DNA from 2 places in the Streptomyces sp. CA189 genome. Region 2 is predicted to be linked to the other one. Evidence: riboswitches for the same ligand, from Rfam matches in the RefSeq annotation. Region 2 holds a riboswitch; the other holds the start of a gene.
What was found. A riboswitch is a leader RNA that binds a small molecule or an ion and turns the genes downstream of it on or off. The one in region 2 is predicted to bind glycine.
Positions count from the first base shown of each region.

Region 1 (10,613 bases), on a different contig from region 2:
CGAGGCGCACACCCCGGCCCTGCGCGCCCTCCAGGGGCCGATGACCGCCGAACTGCCGCTGCCCGTCCACGTCCTGGACCGGCTGCACATCTCCGGCCTGACCGCCGGCGGCAGGCCGCCGCGCACCCGCCTGACCGGCTGGCGGTTCCTGATCCGCAGCGGGGACCGCTACATCGCGGCGGCCGACACCCGGCTGACCGCGGACGGGTGGACCTTCTCCCACTTCTTCGAGGGCCCCTACGTCGCCGCCACCGAACGCGCGCTGCGCCAGGCCGAATCGCTCGGCAAGAGCTACCAGCCGCGCCTGCTCTCCGTACCGGAGCTGTACATGCTGACCCTGTGGCTGCACGGATCGGTGGGCGCCGACGCCTCCGCCGGGCTGCCGGCCGCCGCCGACCTCCTGGTTCCGCTGGCGCCCGCCCCGCCCGGCATCGCCGCCTACCGTCCGCACCCCGTGTCCGAACTGCTGCCCGTACTGACCCATCGGCTCACGCCGACGGCTCCCCCGGTGCCGCCTTCCATGGCCGCCCCGGCCGCCTGACCCGGCCCGTGGCCGGAACTGCCCATTCGGCCTAGCCCACTCGGGCCCCTAGCGAACCATCCGAAATGACAGGGGAGTTGACCTGAACCGCCCGCACGGGTGATGCGTCATCAATCTATGAGGACAGCTGCCGGGAAATCCCTGCGGACACGGTGCCGTGGGGGAAGACTGGGGACCCTGACCGAGCCAAGTCGTTGATACGGGGGGCGGCCATGAACAACGCATCGAGCCGCAGCACACAGACCACACCGCAGCGAAAGAACGCATCCATGTGCCAGCACAAGCCAGCATGCCCGTCCGCCGACTCCGCCGACCGGGAGGCCGCGCACCCCGTGGCCGTTCACCCGGAACAGGGCTGGAGCCTGCTGTGCAACGGCGTCCTGCTGTTCGAGGACACCGGTGAGCTGCTGCCGGATGGCCAGATCATCGCCCCGCACCGCCCGCTCGCGGCAACGCAGGTGATGAAGGCGGCCTAGCCGACGCCAGAAACGAAAGGGGCCGGCCCAGGAGAGAACTCCCGGACCGGCCCCTTCGTCATGCCACTTCGTCACGCCACGTCGTCATGCCACTTCATCAGTTGTCGTACTCGTCCAGCGGCGGGCAGGAGCACACCAGGTTCCGGTCGCCGAAGGCGCCGTCGATGCGCCGCACCGGCGGCCAGTACTTCTCCGCGGCCGACACCCCGCCCGGGAAGACGGCCTCGTCACGGGTGTACGGGTGGTTCCACTCGCCACCCAGCGCCGCCGCCGTGTGCGGGGAGTTGGCCAGCGGGTTGTCGTCCACCGGCCACTCGCCGCCCGCGACCCGCTCGATCTCGGCGCGGATGGCGATCATCGCGTCGCAGAACCGGTCGATCTCGGCGAGGTCCTCGGACTCCGTCGGCTCGATCATGAGGGTGCCCGCGACCGGGAAGGACATGGTCGGCGCGTGGAACCCGTAGTCGATCAGGCGCTTGGCGATGTCGTCGATGCTCACGCCCGTCGCCTTCGACAGGGGGCGCATGTCGATGATGCACTCGTGCGCGACCAGGTTGCCCGGGCCGGTGTACAGCACCGGGTAGTGCGGCTCCAGGCGCTTGGCGATGTAGTTGGCGCCGAGCACGGCCACCTGCGTGGCGCGCTTGAGGCCCTCGCCGCCCATCAGGCGCACGTACGACCAGGAGATCGGCAGGATGCCCGCCGAGCCCCACGGCGCGGCCGAGATCGGGCCGACGCCCGTCTCCGGACCGGCAGTCGGCTGGAGCGGGTGGTTGGGCAGGTACGGCGCCAGGTGCGCCCGGACACCGACCGGGCCGACGCCCGGGCCGCCGCCGCCGTGCGGGATGCAGAAGGTCTTGTGCAGGTTCAGGTGCGAGACGTCGCCGCCGAAGTGACCCGGCTTGGCCAGGCCCACCAGGGCGTTGAGGTTGGCGCCGTCCACGTAGACCTGGCCGCCGGCGTCGTGCACCTGGGCACAGATGTCGGCGACGTGCTCCTCGAACACACCGTGCGTGGAGGGGTACGTGATCATCAGCACGGCGAGCTCTTCGCGGTACTGCTCGATCTTGGCGCGCAGGTCGTCCGCGTCCACCTCGCCGTCGTCGGCGGTCTTGACGACGACCACCTTCATGCCGGCCATCACGGCGCTCGCGGCGTTGGTGCCGTGCGCGGAGGACGGGATGAGGCAGACGGTGCGCTGCTCGTTGCCGTTCGCCCGGTGGTACGCGCGGACGGCCAGCAGGCCGGCGAGCTCACCCTGGGAGCCGGCGTTCGGCTGAATGGAGACCTTGTCGTAGCCGGTGACCTCGCAGAGACGTTCCTCCAGCTCGGTGATGAGCGTGAGGTACCCCTCGGCCTGCTCGACCGGGGCGAACGGGTGCAACTGGCCGAATTCGGGCCAGGTGACCGACTCCATTTCGGTGGTCGCGTTGAGCTTCATGGTGCAGGAGCCCAGCGGGATCATGCCGCGGTCCAGCGCGTAGTCCTTGTCCGAGAGCTTGCGCAGGTAGCGCAGCATCGCCGTCTCGGAGCGGTGCTGGTGGAAGACCGGGTGGGTCAGGTACGCGTCCTCGCGCAGCAGCCCCTCGGGAAGCGCGTCGGCCGTGGTGGCGTCGAGCGCCTCCAGATCTGCGGTGACCCCGAAGGCCGCCCACACCGCCTCCACGTCGGCGCGCAGGGTGGTCTCGTCACAGGCGGCGGAGACCAGGTCGGCGTCGACCTGGTACAGGTTGACCCCGCCCTCGCGGGCCGCGGCCACGACCTCGGCGGCCCGGCCCGGGACCCGCGCGGTGATGGTGTCGAAGTAGGCGCCGTGCACGATCTCGACCCCGCCGGCCGTCAGACCGGCGGCGAGCAGGGCGGCGTAGCGGTGGGTGCGGCGGGCGATCGTCCGCAGCCCGTCCGGGCCGTGGTAGACGGCGTACATGCCGGCCATGACGGCGAGCAGCACCTGCGCGGTGCAGATGTTGCTGGTGGCCTTCTCGCGGCGGATGTGCTGCTCACGGGTCTGCAGCGCCAGGCGGTACGCCTTGTTGCCGTCCGCGTCCACGGAGACGCCGACGAGGCGGCCGGGCAGCGAGCGGGCGTGCTTGGCCTGGACGGCCATGTAGCCGGCGTGCGGTCCGCCGAAGCCCATCGGGACGCCGAAGCGCTGGGTGGTGCCGACCGCGATGTCGGCGCCCAGCTCGCCCGGCGAGGTCAGCAGGGTCAGGGCCAGCAGGTCGGCGGAGACGGCGACGACGGCGCCGAGCGCGTGTGCCTGCTCGATGACCGGCTTGATCTCCCGCACGGCACCGGAAGCACCCGGGTACTGCAGGAGCACGCCGTAGACGCCGCGCTCGGCGATCTCGGCCGGAATCCCGTCCGACAGGTCCGCGACCACGACCTCGATGCCGATCGGCTCGGCACGCGTCTCGATCACCGCGATGGTCTGCGGCAGCGCGTCGGCGTCGATGAGGAAGATGTTGCCCTTGGCCTTGCCCACGCGGCGGGCCAGCGTCATGGCCTCGGCGGCGGCGGTGCCCTCGTCGAGCAGGGAGGCGCCGGAGGTCGGCAGGCCCGTCAGCTCGGCGACGACGGTCTGGAAGTTCAGCAGGGCTTCGAGGCGGCCCTGGGAGATCTCCGGCTGGTACGGCGTGTACGCCGTGTACCAGGCCGGGTTCTCCATGACGTTGCGCAGGATCACCGGCGGCGTGAAGGTGCCGTAGTAACCCAGCCCGATCATCGACGAGAGGACCTGGTTGCGGTCGGCGAGCTGACGCAGCTCGGCGAGCACCTCGGCCTCGGTCCGCGCCTCGGGCAGGTTCAGCGCGGCGGTGGTCTTGATCACATCCGGCACCGCGGCGGCGGTGAGCTCGTCGAGGGAGCCGTAGCCCACCTGAGCGAGCATCTTCGCCTGCGCCTCGGCATCCGGGCCGATGTGGCGCTGCTCGAAGGGGATGCCTCGCTCCAGCTGGGAGAGCGAAATGCGGTTGGCGGTCATGTACGGAGGCCTCCTGGTCGTACGACCTGCGAGGGGCACCACGGCGCGGGCACCCGGACGGCCTCCCCCTCTGTCATCACAACCTGAGAGCTTCACCGGGCCGCGCGGGGATCGCCCACGAGGTCCGGCTTTCACCGTCGGTGAGGAGAGGTGCCGGCACTGCGCGCCCGGTACCCGCCCCTACTTTCCAGAGTGGCCTCACCACGTGCGGTACGTATGCCTGAGAGATTCCGGGGAGGATTTGCTCCTTCGGCGCCTCCGTCTCACTCACTCGGAGGACTCTCCCGCACAGGGTCAACAGCCATCGCCCAGCCTACCAGCGAGGATCTGGGGGCCTCCCTCGAGTGGCCCCCTCTCCGGAAATGCACTTTTGTAGTCATTACGGAGGAGTTGCGCCCAATGGAGGGACCGTACCGTGCAGACCGACATCGATCCCCGCAGCCTGATCGGCCGCAAGGCGTTCGACCGCAATGGCACCAAGATCGGCACCGTCGACGAGGTCTACCTCGACGACGCCACGGGCGTCCCGGAATGGGCCGCCGTACGCACCGGACTCTTCAGCCGGGACGCCTTCGTCCCGCTGGAGCCCAGCGAGATGGTGGGCGACACCCTGCGCGTGCCCTTCGAACGCTCCCTCATCAAGGACGCCCCCGACTTCGGCGTCGGCCGCCACCTCTCCCCCGAACAGGAGCTGCAGCTCTACCACCACTACGGCCTGGACCTGGCGCTCCCGACCGACTTCCAACACGACTTCGGCCACCAAACCCCCGAAGCCCCCTAACCCTCCACCCCCGCTGCCCCACCCCGCCCGGCCCGGGGCAGCGGACCCCCTCCCCACCTCCACCCCACCGGACCCCGGAAGCAGCCACCTGAGCACCCGGGACAACAGAGACCCGGACAGCGGCGAGCGGAGACCCGCCCTTGACAGGAGCCACTCAGCACCCTGCAGAGAGCAGGAGGCTCCAAACACCCGGCAGGGACGGGAGCCACCCGGCAGGGGGCTGCGAGCTGCGTGCAGTCAGCCACCCGACAGGGGGAGGATCCACTCGCCCCCGGCAAAGCGCAGCGACCACGCGGGCTGCCGGCAGCGGCACTCAAACAGCGGGCTGGCGACACCGGGCATTCGGGCACTTGGGCACTTTGCAGCCCGACGCTCGGCACTCCAAAGCAGGCGGCCGACGGCGGGCGGCGGGCACTCGGCGAATGACGGCCGACAACCCGGCGCTCGAGACCCCCAGAGCTGACGGCTGACACTCGGCGGTCGGCGCTCGGCGGCTGGGCGGCTCGGCGGCTGGGCGGCTCGGCGGCTCGGCGGCTCGGCGGCTCGGCGGCTCGGCGGCTGGCGCAGCGAAGCACTGCCGGCCCCGCAGGGGACCGGGCAGCGAACAGCCCCGGGGCGCGGCCAGGCATTCTGCACGGCGAAATCACCGCTCAGGCTCACTCCGGAGGCTTCGAGCCCCCCACCCCCACGGCCCGGTCCCCGACCAGCGGCATCGGATCGGACGGCTCCAGCTCGGGGTCGTCCACCAGAAACGTTCGCACCCGGCCCGGCTCCGATCCCGGCTGCTCGAACCGTACGGTCACCCGCCCGACCCCGCTGCCCTGCACCCACCCGGGCCCATACAGGGCATGCCGCACATCACTCCCGGCCGGCCACCGCCGCTCAAGCACGGCTTCACCACCACCCGGCCCCACTCCGTCCCCACGACCCTGCCCCTGCTGGTCTACCTGGCCCTGCCCGACGCTCTCCCCTCCCCCAAAGCCGGCACCTTGAACCTGCCCAAGCTGCCCTTGCCCTTGCCCTTGCCCAGGCCCCTGGCCCTGACCCTGCCCCTGGCCGTGGCCCTGGCCCTGACCTTGGCCGTGGCCCTGCCCCTGCCCCTGCCCCTGCCCCTGCCAGACGCTCTCCCCCTGGCCAGACCCGGCAACCTCACCCTGCCCTTGCCCGGCTCCCTGCCCGGCAGCCTCACCCTGCTGGTCGGCCAGGCCCTGCCCGACGCTCTCGTCTTGCCCCGCCCCGGCGCCCTGACCCGACCCGGCGACCGCACCGTGCCCGCGCCCCGCAGCCTGGCCCTGCTGGGCGCCCTGGCCCTGCCCCTGCCCGAAGCCCTCCCCCTGCCCAGCGGCCTCAGCCTGGTGCCCCTGCCCAGCAACCCACCCCTGATCCGGCCCGGGCCCCCGCCCCGCGCCTTCCCCCAGAGCCTGGCCCTGGACCCGGACCGGGACCTCCTGACCCCCGTCAGCGCCGACGACCTCCCGCCCCGCGCCCCCGCCGGACGGCACAGCACCCCCGGCCTGATACGCACCGGCACGGGCACCCGCACCCCCGGCAACCTCCCCGCCCCCGGATACACCGGCCATCGCGTCGGCGAAGGCGAAGAGGTCCTCCTGCGTATAGTCCGCCAGCCCCGTCACACCCACCCCCAGCAGCCGCACCCCGCCCGTGGTGTCCACGGCCTCCAGCAGCCGCGCCGCCGCCTCCCGCACCACCGCGGGGTTGTCCGTGGGCCCCCGCAGGGTCTCCGACCGGGTCAGCGTGGAGAAGTCGTACCGCCGGACCTTGAGCACGATGGTCCGCCCCGAGTGCCCCGATCCGCGCAGCCGCTCCACGCACCGGTCCGCGAGCCGCTGCACCTCGTTCCGGATCCGCACCCGGTCGTGCAGGTCCACGTCGAAGGTGTCCTCCACCGACACGGACTTCGCATCGCGCTCCGCGACCACCGGCCGCTCGTCGACGCCCAGCGCCATCCGGTACAGCCCGACCCCGTGCGAGCGCCCCACCATCCGGACCAGCTCGTCCTCACCGGCCTCCGCCAGCTCCCCCACCGTGGTGATCCCGGCCCGCCGCAGGTGCTCCCCCGTGGCAGGCCCCACCCCGGGCAGGGTCCGTACCGACATCGGTGCGAGGTGGGCCCTCTCCGTGCCGACCTCGATCAGCAGCAGCCCGGCCGGCTTGGCCTCCTCGGAGGCGACCTTGGCCAGCATCTTGGATCCCGCGAGCCCCACCGACCCGCTCAGCCTGGTCGCGGCCGCGATGTCGGCCCTCAGCTGCTCGCCAACGGCCCGCGCGGCCTCCGCGTCGAAGGCGACGCCGCCCGCCTCCAGGTCCACGAAGGCCTCGTCCAGGCTCAGCGGCTCCACGAGGGGAGACAGTTCCCGGAGCATGCCCATGACGGTGTCACTGACCTCGCGGTACAGGCTGAAGCGCGGAATCAGGCACGCGCCGTTCGGACAGAGCCGCCGCGCCTGGGCCATCGGCATGGCCGAATGCACCCCGAAGCGCCTGGCCTCGTACGAGGCGGTGGCGACGACCCCGCGCGGCCCGAGCCCGCCGACGATGACGGCCTTGCCGCGCAGGCTCGGCTTCGACGCCTGCTCCACGGAAGCGTAGAAGGCGTCCATGTCCAAGTGCAGGATGGTCGGCGCGGCTCTCACGTCTCCGATGCTGCCCTACGCCACTGACAATCGGCCCGACCCGAAGCAGGCGAGCCGAAGGACCCGGCCGACAACGCCCGCAGGCCCCGTCCGGGCCCGAACGTGGACCAGGACCAGGACCGGGACGGACCACCCGGCCCGTCCTACGGCCCGTCCTCCGCCCCGTCCCCGCCCTCCGTCTCAGACGGCCCGGTTCCTCCGGGCGGCCAGCTCATCGGCCGGGTTGTGCCCGACCACCGTCTCGCCGGTGTCCACGCGCTCCCCGTGCAGCTGCGACAGCGCGTTCTCGACATCGCGCCAGACCACGCCCACGGCGATCCCGAAGACTCCCTGGCCGCCCTGGAGCAGGCTCACGACCTGATCCGGCGAGGTGCACTCGTAGACGGTGGCGCCGTCGCTCATCAGCGTCATCCGCTCCAGGTCCGAGAAACCCCGGTCGCGCAGGTGCTGCACGGCGGTGCGGATGTTCTGCAGCGCCACCCCGGTGTCCAGGAAGCGCTTCACGATCTTGAGGACGACCACGTCCCGGAAGCTGTACAGCCGCTGCGTGCCCGACCCGTAAGCCGGCCGCACCGTGGGCTCCACCAGCCCGGTCCGCGCCCAGTAGTCGAGCTGCCGGTACGTGATGCCGGCCGCGGCACACGCCGTCGGCCCTCGGTATCCGACCTGCTCGGGTGCGGATTCGCCACCCACCGACTCGACTGACCCCACCGGCCCCACCGAACCGACCGGCGCGGGCTCCGGCTGACGGCGCGCGGAGTTCACCGCACCACCGTGCAGCGGGTACGGCCCACCGTCACTCCGTGCGGGGATGCCCCCGGTCATACCGTCGCCCGTGACTCTCACGCCGACCCTCCGTCCTTGACCTGCCATCTCGAAGGTAGGCAGTCACCAGGGGTGCGTCAACGATCGCCACACTCGGCACGCCGAGTGATAATCACCCTGAGAGTGGTTTCCCGTACCCCATTGCGGGGAAAGGCTACTCGAATGGGCTGAAATATCCGGGAGGACGGCGCGACCCGCGCCTCACTGCGGGCCGGTACCGAAGTCCTCTGGCGAGATCTGGTCGAGGAACTCGCGGAACTTCTCCACCTCGTCCTCCTGCTCGTCCGGGATCGCGATTCCGGCGTCGTCGAGCACGCCGTCGCTGCCGTAGATCGGCGTCCCGGTCCGCAGGGCGAGCGCTATGGCGTCGGAGGGCCGCGCGCTCACCTCGACTCCGCTGGCGAAGACCAGCTCCGCGTAGAAAACGCCCTCCCGCAGATCCGTGATCCGGACTTGGGTGAGCTCCTCGCCGATCGCCTCCAGCACGTCCTTGAAAAGGTCGTGCGTCAGCGGCCGGGCAGGGGCCATCCCCTGCTGCGCGAAGGCAATGGCGGTCGCCTCCCCTGGTCCGATCCAGATGGGGAGGTACCGATCGCCTCCCACTTCACGCAGGAGCACGATCGGTTGGTTCGAGGGCATTTCCACCCGGACACCCACAACGTCGAGCTCGTTCACACAGCAACCCTAGGACCTGCCCGGCAGGTTTGGGTAGTCGGGCTCCCCCAAGCCTGCCCCGAAGCCCCTCCGATCGTCGCTCGAAGGCGGCCCGAAAACCCCTCCGGGTCAGTGCAGCCGCACCCCGAGAGCCGTCTGTACGAGGGCCTCGTGCAGACGTACGGAGAGCCCCGCGAGCTCCTTCATGGTGGCCTCCGCATGGGCCCTGGTCTGCGGATTGCGGTGCCGTCGCAGCGGCGAGACGACCTGCTCCACCAGACCGGCCTCCCGGTCGGCGGCGGCCTTCATCGCCCGCAGGTGACGCGGCTCCAGACCGAATCGGCCGAGATCGGCCACCAGACGCGCCACAGTGACCGCCTCGGCGTCGAAACCGCCGCCGGGCGCCTCCGCGATGAGCCCGTACGACTCCCACTCCACGAGCTGGACCTCGTCGACCTCCGCGGCGGCGATCAGTTCGGCCCGGCCGACCCGGGCCACGGTCGGCCGCTCCCGGCCCACCTCGCCGTAGAGGGCGACGGGGCTCGTGGGGTCGACGGACTCCCCGTGCGCCGTGGGCGACGGGATACGGATCTGCTCACCCCGCGCGAGAGCGTCGAGCTGCTCGCGGATGACCTTCAACGGAAGGTAGTGGTCGCGCTGGAGCCGCAGGACGTGGGCGAGGCGCTCCACGTCGTCGGTGCTGAACTTGCGATATCCGGAAGGTGTGCGCCGGGGCTCGACGAGCCCCTCCGCTTCCAGGAAACGGATCTTCGAGATCGTGACTTCGGGGAACTCGTCACGCAGCATCGTGAGCACCGTGCCGATGCTCACCAGCCGCACGCCCGAGGAGGCGGCGGTGGCGGTGCCGCTCTTGGCGGCACCGCCTGCCGGGATACGCAGCATGGGACCTTCCCTTGAAGGGTCAGTGCCCCCGCAGGCTCGCGTAGAAGACCAGCCGGTACTTGCCGATCTGCACCTCGTCGCCGTTGTGCAGGGAGACGGAGTCGATCGGTTCACGGTTCACGTACGTGCCGTTGAGGCTGCCGACGTCGGAGACGGTGAAACCGTCGTGGCTCCTGCGGAACTCGACATGGCGCCGGGAGACGGTGACGTCGTCCAGGAAGATGTCGCTCTGCGGGTGCCGGCCGGCCGTCGTCAGCTCACCGTCCAAGAGGAACCGGCTGCCGGAGTTCGGGCCGCGCCGCACGATCAGCAGGGCGGAACCCGGGGGCAGCGCTTCCACCGCGGCCTGGGCCTCGGGGGACAGCGAGGACGACACGTGCGTCTGTCCCGACACCTCGGCCTCGTAGGCCTCCAGGCCCGAGATCGAGATGGTGGACGTGGTCTCCGAGGCACGCTCCGGCGTCAGACCCGCCCGCAGCGGCGCCCCGCAGTTGGAGCAGAACCGGCTCGCCGCATCGCTGCGGTGCCCGCACCTGCTGCAAATCTGCTCGGCCGACATGGACGGCTCCTCGCGCCGCGGCTGCCCCGCGGAGGCATTGGTGGCATACGGGTCGGGGGCAAACCCTCCACCCGTACTTGAGGTTGATGGTTCACCGAAACCTATGCGTCCGGTACCGGCAGGGTCAACAGTCGACGCGCCACGCGCGCCCGAAATGTCACCCGCCCCGGCGACCTCGTCGCGGAAGAGCGGCCGGTCGCCCTGCCCTTCCACGTCTCCATGCCCCGCGCGGTGCCT
Region 1 covers NZ_JBWJVM010000100.1:5,958-16,570, reverse strand. Annotated here, with positions in the region: gene AC061S_RS39925 (hypothetical protein) at 1-541, shown strand, start outside; gene AC061S_RS39920 (DUF5999 family protein) at 811-1,017, shown strand; gene gcvP (aminomethyl-transferring glycine dehydrogenase) at 1,115-4,000, opposite strand; glycine riboswitch at 4,199-4,297, opposite strand; gene AC061S_RS39910 (PRC-barrel domain-containing protein) at 4,416-4,781, shown strand; gene AC061S_RS39905 (DNA polymerase IV) at 5,438-7,435, opposite strand; gene AC061S_RS39900 (MerR family transcriptional regulator) at 7,616-8,281, opposite strand; gene AC061S_RS39895 (bifunctional nuclease family protein) at 8,462-8,935, opposite strand; gene ftsR (transcriptional regulator FtsR) at 9,044-9,817, opposite strand; gene AC061S_RS39885 (FHA domain-containing protein) at 9,837-10,376, opposite strand.
Region 1: linked by a shared signal. The riboswitch ahead of gcvP (aminomethyl-transferring glycine dehydrogenase) and the one ahead of gcvT (glycine cleavage system aminomethyltransferase GcvT) in region 2 are both predicted to bind glycine.

Region 2 (10,613 bases):
GGGTCGTCGATGACGTCCTGGTTGGACTCGACGATCTCGCCGGTGACGGGGGAGTACAGGTCGCTGACCGACTTGGTCGACTCCAGCTCGCCGCAGGTCTCGCCCGCGGTCACCGTGTCGCCCACCTCGGGAAGCTGGGCGTAGACGACATCACCGAGCGCGTTGGCCGCGAACTCCGTGATGCCGACCGTCGAGACGCCGTCCTCGGCGACCGACAGCCACTCGTGCTCCTTGCTGTAACGCAGCTGCTGGGGGTTGCTCATGACCTGATTCTCCTGGATGCGGGGGAGTGGATACGAACGGTGGTCCTGCGGACCGGCGCGACGCGCCGTCCAGCGGTGCGACGCGGTGCGACGCGGTGCGGTGCGGTACGGGGCTACTTCTGCCGCTTGTAGAACGGCAGGGCCACGACCTCGTACGCCTCATGCGTACCGCGAATGTCCACGCCGACCCCGGAGGTGCCGGGCGCGGCGTGCGCCGCGTCGACATAGGCCATCGCGATGGGCTTGCCCAGCGTCGGGGACGGGGCGCCCGAGGTGACCTCGCCGACGACCTGGCCGTCGAAGGTCACGGAGAAGCCCGCGCGCGGAACGCGGCGGCCCTCGGCGATCAGGCCGACCAGCTTGCGCGGCGGGTTGGAGGCGGCGCGCTCGGCGGCGGCCTCCAGCGCGGCGCGGCCGACGAAGTCGCCCTCCTTCTCGAACTTCACGACCCGGCCCAGCCCCGCGTCGAACGGGGTGAGGGAGGTGGTCAGCTCGTGCCCGTACAGCGGCATGCCCGCTTCCAGGCGCAGGGTGTCGCGGCAGGACAGGCCGGCCGGGACCAGACCGACGCCCTCGCCCGCCTTGGTCAGCGCCTGCCACAGCTCCACGGCGTGCTCGGGGGCGACGAACAGCTCGAAGCCGTCCTCGCCGGTGTAGCCGGTGCGCGCGATCAGCGCGGGCACCCCGGCGACCGTGCCGGGCAGGCCGGCGTAGTACTTCAGCCCGTCCAGGTCGGCGTCGGTGAGGGAGGCGAGGATGCCGGGGGACTCCGGACCCTGCACCGCGAGCAGCGCGTACGCGTCGCGGTCGTCGCGGACCTCGGCGTCGAAGCCGGCGGCGCGCTCGGTGATCGCGTCCAGGACGACCTGGGCGTTGGAGGCGTTCGCGACGACCATGAACTCGGTCTCGCCCAGGCGGTAGACGATCAGGTCGTCGACGATGCCGCCGTCTTCCCGGCAGATGTGCGTGTAGCGGGCGCGGCCGACGCCGACGGTGGAGATGTTGCCGACCAGGGCGTAGTCCAGGACCTTGATGGCCTCCGGGCCGGTCAGGGTGATCTCGCCCATGTGGGAGAGGTCGAACAGGCCGGCCTTGGTGCGGACGGCGTTGTGCTCGTCGCGCTCGCTCCCGTACCGCAGGGGCATGTCCCAGCCCGCGAAATCGGTCATGGTCGCACCGAGGGAACGGTGCAGCGCATCGAGGGCGGTCAGGCGGGGGGCAGTGCTCATGGGTGTGGCTCCCGGGTCCCAGGGCATGACATGACGAGGAGGAGTTCCTCCCCATCTGTCATCGGAACCTGAGAGGTTCGCCGAGAGTTCCCCTTCCAGGGGAAGGTCGTCGACTTGCACCTTGGGTGGAGCCGTCGCCGGGGCCCTTACGGGCGGTGGCGCGGCTCGCTTTTCAGATCTGCCTCATCCACGCGGTACGGGGCCTGAGAGATTCAAGGGAGGTACTTGCTCCTTCGGCGCCCGGGCACCGCCTTGCGGCGTGCCGGGACTCTCCCGCGCGGATTCAAGCGGCCGGTATGCAGTTAGGTGTCCAGATGGCGCACATCATTGCACGAGGTGCGGCCGAATGGGGGAGGGGGTCCGTAAGCGGAGCGGAACCGGGCACCCCGGATTACCGTCTCTTTACACTCAGGGGGACCGGGTCCAGGCGACCCGTCGCGGGGGAGGCGATCACAGTGCGGAGATTCGGAGTACTGGCGGCCATGAGCACCGGCACCGGCACCGTCGAGGGCGCGATGGCCGGTGTGCCGTCGCAGCGCGGGGCCGTCCCGGATCCGGCGGCCGGCGGGGCGGCCGGGGAGCCGGGGGCGGTACGGGACCTGCGCGGGGCCGAGGGCCCGCGGCGGCTCCGCTTCGCCGACGGGGACGTCGTGGTGGTCTCCGGACTGCCCGGCGGCGGCAAGAGCACCCTGATCAAGCGGGCCGCGGAGGGCGGCGGCATCGACTCCCAGGACGCCCGCGAGCGGTGGGAGCGCCGGATGCCGGCCGCCCTGCCCTACGCGGTGTACCGCCCGGCGGTCCGGATCGCGCACTACTGGGGCCTGTGGCGGGTCCTGCGCTCCGGGGCCCCGGCCGTCGTCCACGACTGCGGTACGCAGAGCTGGGTACGGGCGCTGCTGGCCTCGGCGGCCCGGCGGCGCGGCCGCGCGCTGCACCTGGTGCTGCTGGACACCACCCCCGAGGAGGCCCGGGCCGGGCAGGCGGCCCGGGGCCGGGGCGTGTCGGCGTACGCCTTCGCCCGGCACCGGGGCGCCGTGGCCCGGCTGCTGCGCGAGGCCGAGGCGGGCCGACCGCCGGCCGGCTGCGCCTCGGTGACCCTCCTGGACCGCCCGGCGGCGTCCCGGCTGACGTCGATCGGCTTCCGCTAGCCCGTTAACCTCGGGTCGAGACCAAGGGCAAGCGAGCGGAGACGTACATGTGGCCGGGTAACGAGCTGGAGCAGGTGCTCGGGGCGGCGCTCGGACAGGCGGACGCCGGGGGGCGCATCCTCGAAGTCCTCGGGCGGAGCCACCTGTGGATCCCGCTGCCCGGCGGGGTGGCCAGCCTGAGCCTGCCCACGATGGAGATCGACGGCGCCGCGTACGTGCCCGTCTACAGCTCCGAGGAGCAGTTCCGCGCCTGCGCTGGACCCGCCATGGACTTCGCCGTCGCCCCCGCCGTGGACTTCGCCCGGGGCCTGCCCCCGCAGCTCGGCCTCGCGGTCAACCCCGAGGGCTCCGTCGGCGTGCCCCTGCCCCCGCCCGCCGTCGCGGAGCTCTGCCGCACCGGCCGCAGCCCGCTCGACGGCCCCGCCACCGGCGGCCGGGTCCGGCTCTTCGAGCCCGACTGGCAGGAGGACCCGGTCGAGTTCCTGACCGCCGCCGCGGAGGAGTTCCGCTCCACCGGAGTCGTCGCGGCCGCGCACCGCTGCCTCGCCAGCGTCGAGGGCGGCGCGCCGGAGCTCTACATCGGGGTCCACCTGGTGGGATGGGAGCCCGAGATGCGAAACGCCCCGATGGACGCGCTGGGCCGCGCCCTGACCCGCGTACCGCCGCCCTGGCCGGTGCAGTTGATCCTGCTCGACGCCGCCGAGGACCCGGTCGTCGACTACATACGTGAGCGCGTACGCCCCTTCTACCTGCCGTAGTCACGCTTAAGCTGGTGGCCGACACGCGTGGACGACGGGCGGACGAACAGACGAAGAGGGGTACCGGGTGAGTGCGTCAGGCACGGCCGCGGTCGGGCAGGTCGAGCACATGCTGCGCCAGGTGACTCCCGGGCGCTACGAGAGCTACGAGTCCCTCCTGCACGCCCTGGCCGAGGGACGGCTGTGGATGCTCCTCTGGCAGGGGCAGCCCGGCTCCCCCGAGGCCCAGTACGGCGGCATGGAGGTCGAGGGCCTCGGGTACGCGCCCTGCGTGACCTCCCCGCAGGAGCTGGCCGCCAGCGGCTGGAACCGCGGGTACGAGGTGGTCACCGGCCGGGACATCGCCCGCGCCCTCTACCCCGACCGCTGGGGGCTGTGGCTCAATCCGCACGCCCAGGGCGGCGGCGTCGGCATCCCCTGGGCCGACCTGCGCCGGATCGCCACCGGGCTGGACCGGATGCCGGCCGGCCCGCTGCGGCTGTCCGAGCCCGCCATCGAGCTGCCGCAGTTCTACGGGCTGCTCACGCAGCACGCGCACCGCACCCCCGCCGTCCGCTCGCTGCGCCGCGCCTGGGTGCAGCCCGCGCTCGGGTCCCCGTACCTCGCCGTCGGGCTCGACCTGTACGACGCCTCCGCCCACGCGCTGGAATCCGTCCGGGAGATGATGCGCCAGTCGGTCGGCGCGGTCCCCGAGGGGGTGCCCGTGTGCACCGTCGCGCTCGCGGACGAACACGATCCCGTGGCGATGTGGCTGCGGGCGCAGACCCGCCCGTTCTACGACCGCGAGGGTCAGGCGCCCGCCTACTGAGGCGTCCCGCTCATTGAGACATTGGGGCCAAGGCCGCACGGAACAGTCGTTCCGTGCGGCCTTTGCGTTGTCCTGATTTCGACTCTGATGTACGCCCAATAGGCATGCTCGTGGGCCGAGTTGGGCGCCATGTCCGATTCCGTACCGAACAGGATGTCTTGCTCCGCTGAGATGACAGTGAAGTCCGGATAACGGGAACTCGACCCTCAGATCACGGTTGCGCATCCATTCACCTGCGGGTCTGGCGGCTGATCGAGCGCCCGATGAAGACTCCCCACCCAAGAGCGGGTCAGTCCTCCGGCGGTTGCCTGGGTTTGCCCCGCCGCAGGAAATTCGCGCACCCGTACCTCGCACTCCGAGCGCCACTCCGCACCAACGCCGCCACAGCGGCGGGCATGGGCCGGCCCACCCGTCGGCCGAGAGGGGTCCCCACCACGATGACGGCACCACTGCACGACATGAGCGCGGAGACACCCGCACCCGTGTCCGTAGCCGACGTCCCCGCCAAGGCCATCGAAGGCCGCTCGCCCGGCCGCATCGCCTGGATGCGGCTCAAGCGCGACAAGGTCGCGCTGGCCGGCGGTTTCGTCGTGCTCCTGCTGATCCTCGTCGCACTCTTCGCGCCGCTGATCGTCAGCGCGTTCGGCCACCCCCCGGAGGAACTGCACGAAGACCAGCTGGACCCGCTGCTGGGCCTGCCCGCCGGCGACTACGGCGGCATAAGCGGCGAGTTCCTGCTCGGCGTCGAGCCGGTCAACGGCCGCGACGTGTTCAGCCGCATCGTCTACGGCGCCCGCATCTCGCTGCTGGTCGCCTTCCTGTCCGCCTTCGTGGCGGTCTCGCTGGGCACCTTCTTCGGTATCGTCGCCGGCTACTTCGGCGGCTGGGTCGACGCGGCCATCAGCCGGGTCATGGACCTGCTGCTCGCCTTCCCGCAGCTGCTCTTCATCATCGCGCTGGTCTCGGTCGTCCCGGCCAAGCTCTGGGGCTTCGAGGGGTCGGGCCTGCGGATCGCCGTACTGGTCCTGGTGATCGGCTTCTTCGGCTGGCCCTACATCGGCCGCATCGTCCGCGGGCAGACCCTGTCGCTGCGCGAACGGGAGTACGTCGAAGCGGCGCGGAGCCTGGGCGCGGGACGGCTGTACATCCTCTTCCGCGAGCTGCTCCCGAACCTGGTCGCGCCGATCACCGTCTACGCGACGCTGATGATCCCCACCAACGTGCTGACCGAGGCCGCGCTCAGCTTCCTGGGCGTCGGTGTCAAGCCGCCCACGCCGTCCTGGGGCGAGACCCTCTCGACGGCCGTGCGGACCTACGAAGACGATCCGCTCTTCATGATCTTCCCCGGCATGGCGATCTTCATCACCGTGCTGGCCTTCAACCTCTTCGGCGACGGCGTCCGCGACGCCCTCGACCCGAAGGGCTCCCGTTAGCCGTCCCCGCAGGTCATCCAGCAGGGCACCCGCAGGTCAGAACCGCAGGGCACACCGGAACCCGGCTTCGTACCGGAATCACAACGGAGGGTTGCGAGCATCGTGACTACCCATCGCATGTCCAAGCGCAGGCTCGTCGCCGGCACGGCCGTCGTGCTCGCGACGATGCTGGCCGCGACCGCCTGTGGCGGCGACGACGGCAAGCCGAAGGACGAGAAGCCGGCCGCGGCGGGCGGCTTCAACGCCGCCATCGGCAAGGTCGCCAACGCTTCCACCAAGGCGGGCGGCGAGCTGAAGTTCGTCGGCACGCAGGAAGCCGACTCGTGGGACCCGCAGCGCGGTTACTACGGCTTCATGTGGGACTTCTCGCGCTACTACACCCGCCAGCTCGTCAGCTTCAAGGCCGAGCCGGGCTCCAAGAGCACCGAGCTCGTCCCCGACCTGGCCACCGCGAACGCGGAGATCAGCGACGGCGGCAAGACCTACAAGTACACCCTCAAGGACAACGTGACCTGGGAGGACGGCACCCCCGTCACCGCCCAGGACATCAAGTACGGCATCGAGCGCACCTGGGCCCAGGACGTCATCTCCGGCGGCCCGGTCTACCTGATGCAGGTCCTCGACCCGAAGACCGAGTACCCGGGCCCGTACAAGGACACCGCCCCGGACAAGCTCGGCCTCAAGGCGATCGAGACCCCGGACGCGAAGACCATCGTCTTCAAGCTCCCCGCGCCCAACGGCGACTTCGAGCAGATGCTGGCCATGCCGGCCGCCAGCCCGGTCAAGCAGGAGAAGGACACCGCGGCCAAGTACGGCCTCAAGCCCTTCTCCAACGGCCCGTACAAGATCGACTCGTACGAGCCCAACAAGAGCATGAAGCTCTCGCGCAACACGAACTGGAAGCCCGAGTCGGACACGATCCGCAAGGCGCTCCCGGACTCCATCTCGGTCACGTTCATGGCGAACGCGGACGACATGGACAAGCGCCTGATGAACGGCGAGTTCGACCTGGACATCAACGCGACCGGCATCGGCCAGGCGGCCCGCGCCACCGCGCTGAAGGACCACAAGGACAACCTGGACAACGGCCAGACCGGCTTCATCCGGTACGCCGTCATGCCGCAGACCGTCGCGCCGTTCGACAACATCGAGTGCCGCAAGGCCGTCATCCACGCGGCCGACAAGAAGTCCCTGCAGACCGCCCGCGGCGGCCCGCAGGCCGGTGGCGACATCGCCCCGAACATGCTGCCGCTCGGCATCAAGGGCGCCGACGGCAAGTACGACCCGTACGAGGTCCTGAAGAACGACGGCAAGCCGAACGTCGACAAGGCCAAGGCCGCGCTGAAGGCCTGTGGCAAGGAGACCGGCTTCAAGACCACCATCGCGGTCCGCAACAACAAGCCGGTCGAGGTCGCCACGGCCGTCTCCCTGCAGAACGCCCTGAAGCAGGTCGGCATCGAGGCCGAGATCGACCAGTTCGACGGCGCTCAGACCTCCGGCATCATCGGTTCGCCGAAGGTGGTCAAGGAGAAGGGCTACGGCATCATCATCATGGGCTGGGGCGCCGACTTCCCGACCGGTCAGGGCTTCTCCCAGCCGCTGGTCGACGGCCGCTTCATCCTGCAGAGCGGCAACAACAACTTCTCCGAGCTGAACGACCCGGCCATCAACGGCCTGTTCGACCAGGCCATCGCGGAGACCGACCCGGCCAAGGCCGGCGACATCTACAAGCAGATGAACCAGAAGGTCTCCGAGGCCGCGGTCTACCTGCCCTTCGTCTACGACAAGACGATCTCGTGGCGCAGCAGCCGTCTGACCAACGTCTACACCTCGGACGCGTACAACGGCCGGTACGACTACGCCTCGCTCGGCGTCCAGTAAACAAACCGTCCGATTCAGTTCCAGTGCCACACCCGCTAGGCACGAAGGGCAGGTGATGGCCGCGGTGGCGGCTTGGGGGCGCTCTTCAGAAGAGGGCGCCCCCGGGCCGCAGCCAGGCCGAGCGCAGTGCTTGCATATCTCATCCGGCGGATCTTCGCCGTCATCGTCATGCTGTTGGTCATCTCCCTGGTGACCTTCGGAATCTTCTTCCTCTTCCCGAAGCTGGTCGGGACGGACCCTGCCCTGTACTTCGTCGGCAAGCAGTCCGACCCCGCCGCCATCGAGGGCATCCGGCAGAAGATGGGTCTCGACGACCCGATCCTCGTCCAGTTCGGCACGTTCGTCGTCGGGCTGGTGGCGGGTCGCACGTACGCCAACGGCTCCGACGTCACGCAATGCGCCGCGCCCTGCTTCGGCTACTCCTTCAAGACCGAGCAGGAGGTGTGGCCGCTGCTGACCGACTGGCTGCCCGTCACCCTCTCGCTCGCCGCCGGGGCCGTCGTGCTCTGGGTGCTCGGCGGTGTCGCCGCCGGCGTCATCTCCGCCCTCAAGCGCGGTACGGTCCTGGACCGTTCGGCGATGGGCCTCGCCCTCGCCGGCGTCTCCCTCCCGATCTACTTCACCGGCATGCTCGCCATCGCCCTCTTCTCCGACCAGCTCGGCTGGTTCGGTAGGCCGGAGAAGACCTTCGCCGAGGATCCGGCGACGTGGTTCAACGGCATGATCCTGCCGTGGGTCTCGCTCGCCTTCCTGTACGCGGCGATGTACGCGCGACTGACCCGCGCGACCATGCTGGAAGTGCTCAACGAGGACTACATCCGCACCGCGCGTGCCAAGGGGCTGACGGAACCCGTCGTCATCGGCAAGCACGCGATGCGCTCGACCATGACGCCGATCCTGACCGTCCTGGGTCTCGACCTGGGCGCACTGATGGGCGGCGCGGTCCTCACCGAGTACACCTTCTCGCTGCACGGCCTCGGCTACAGCGCCGTCCGCGCCATCAGCGAGCACGACCTGCCGGTCATTCTCGGCATCACCTTGATCTCCGCCTTCTTCGTCGTCGCGGCCAACCTCGTCGTCGACCTCTTGTACGCGGTGATCGACCCCCGAGTGAGGCTGTCATGACCGATTCGACGACGCCCGCCGTGACGGGCGCACTGAACGAGCCCGTCGCCTCCGGCGCGCCCGGCACCGCGTTCCTCGACGTACGCGACCTCAAGGTGCACTTCCCGACGGAAGACGGCCTGGTCAAGTCCGTGGACGGACTCTCCTTCACGCTGGAGAAGGGCAAGACCCTCGGCATCGTCGGCGAGTCCGGCTCCGGCAAGTCGGTGACCTCGCTGGGCATCATGGGCCTGCACCGGGTCGGCCAGTACGGCCGCCAGCGGGCCCGGATCTCCGGGGAGATCTGGCTCGACGGCAAGGAACTGCTGTCCAGCCCCGAGGACGAGGTCCGCAAGCTGCGCGGCCGGGAGATCGCGATGATCTTCCAGGACCCGCTGTCGGCGATGCACCCCTACTTCACCGTGGGCAAGCAGATCGCCGAGGCCTACCGGGTCCACAACAAGGTCGACAAGAAGACCGCCCGCAAGCGGGCCGTCGACCTCCTGGACCGGGTGGGCATCCCCGAGCCGCACAAGCGGGTCGACAGCTACCCGCACGAGTTCTCCGGCGGCATGCGCCAGCGCGCGATGATCGCGATGGCGCTGGTCAACAACCCCGAACTGCTCATCGCGGACGAGCCCACCACCGCCCTCGACGTCACCGTCCAGGCGCAGATCCTCGACCTGATCCGGGACCTGCAGAAGGAGTTCGGCTCCGCGGTCATCATGATCACGCACGACCTCGGCGTGGTCGCCGAGATGGCCGACGACCTCCTCGTGATGTACGGCGGCCGGTGCGTGGAGCGGGGCAGCGCGGAGAAGGTGTTCTACGAACCCCGGCACCCGTACACCTGGGGCCTGCTCGGCTCGATGCCGCGCATCGACCGGGAGCAGACCGAGCGCCTCATCCCGGTCAAGGGCTCGCCGCCCAGCCTGATCAACATCCCGAGCGGCTGCGCCTTCAACCCCCGGTGCCCGTACGCCGACCTGCCCAAGGACGACGTCACGCGGACCGTACGGCCCGAGCTGGCCCTGGTCGACCGCTCCGCGGAGGGCGCCGGCCGGCACTGGGCCGCCTGTCACCTCTCCCCGGAGCAGCGGGACCGGATCTGGACCGAAGAGATTGCGCCGAAGCTGTGACCGACATGACTGCGCCCAATAACAGCAAGAGCGAGACGGCCGTCGTCCCGGCCCAGGCGGTGGCCTCCCCGGAGCCGCTGCTCAGGGTGACCGGACTGGTCAAGCACTTCCCCATCTCCAAGGGGCTGCTGCGCCGCCAGGCCGGGGCCGTGAAGGCCGTCGACGGCATCGACTTCGAGGTCTACCCCGGTGAGACCCTCGGCATCGTCGGCGAGTCCGGCTGCGGCAAGTCGACCATGGGCCGGCTGATCACCCGGCTGCTCGAACCGACCGGCGGAAAGGTCGAGTTCGAGGGCAAGGACATCACGCACCTGAGCGTGTCCGGCATGCGCCCGATGCGCCGCGACGTGCAGATGATCTTCCAGGACCCCTACGGCTCGCTGAACCCGCGGCACACGGTGGGCACCATCGTCAGCGCCCCGTTCAAGCTCCAGGGCGTCGAGCCGGAGGGTGGCCTCAAGGCGGAGGTCCAGCGCCTCCTGTCCTTGGTGGGCCTCAACCCGGAGCACTACAACCGCTACCCGCACGAGTTCTCCGGCGGCCAGCGCCAGCGCATCGGCATCGCCCGCGCACTGGCCCTGAAGCCGAAGCTGGTCGTGGCCGACGAGCCGGTCTCGGCCCTCGACGTGTCCATCCAGGCCCAGGTGGTCAACCTGCTGGACGACCTCCAGGAGGAGCTCGGCCTCACGTACGTGATCATCGCGCACGACCTGTCGGTCATCCGGCACGTGTCGGACCGCATCGCGGTCATGTACCTCGGCAAGATCGTCGAGCTCGCGGACAACAAGTCCCTGTACACGGCGCCCATGCACCCGTACACCACGGCCCTGATGTCGGCCGTCCCGGTGCC
Region 2 covers NZ_JBWJVM010000012.1:89,610-100,222, forward strand. Annotated here, with positions in the region: gene gcvH (glycine cleavage system protein GcvH) at 1-263, opposite strand, end outside; gene gcvT (glycine cleavage system aminomethyltransferase GcvT) at 377-1,492, opposite strand; glycine riboswitch at 1,675-1,778, opposite strand; gene AC061S_RS12730 (AAA family ATPase) at 1,975-2,640, shown strand; gene AC061S_RS12735 (enhanced serine sensitivity protein SseB) at 2,688-3,398, shown strand; gene AC061S_RS12740 (enhanced serine sensitivity protein SseB C-terminal domain-containing protein) at 3,466-4,206, shown strand; gene AC061S_RS12745 (ABC transporter permease) at 4,644-5,639, shown strand; gene AC061S_RS12750 (ABC transporter substrate-binding protein) at 5,742-7,520, shown strand; gene AC061S_RS12755 (ABC transporter permease) at 7,647-8,645, shown strand; gene AC061S_RS12760 (ABC transporter ATP-binding protein) at 8,642-9,763, shown strand; gene AC061S_RS12765 (ABC transporter ATP-binding protein) at 9,769-10,613, shown strand, end outside.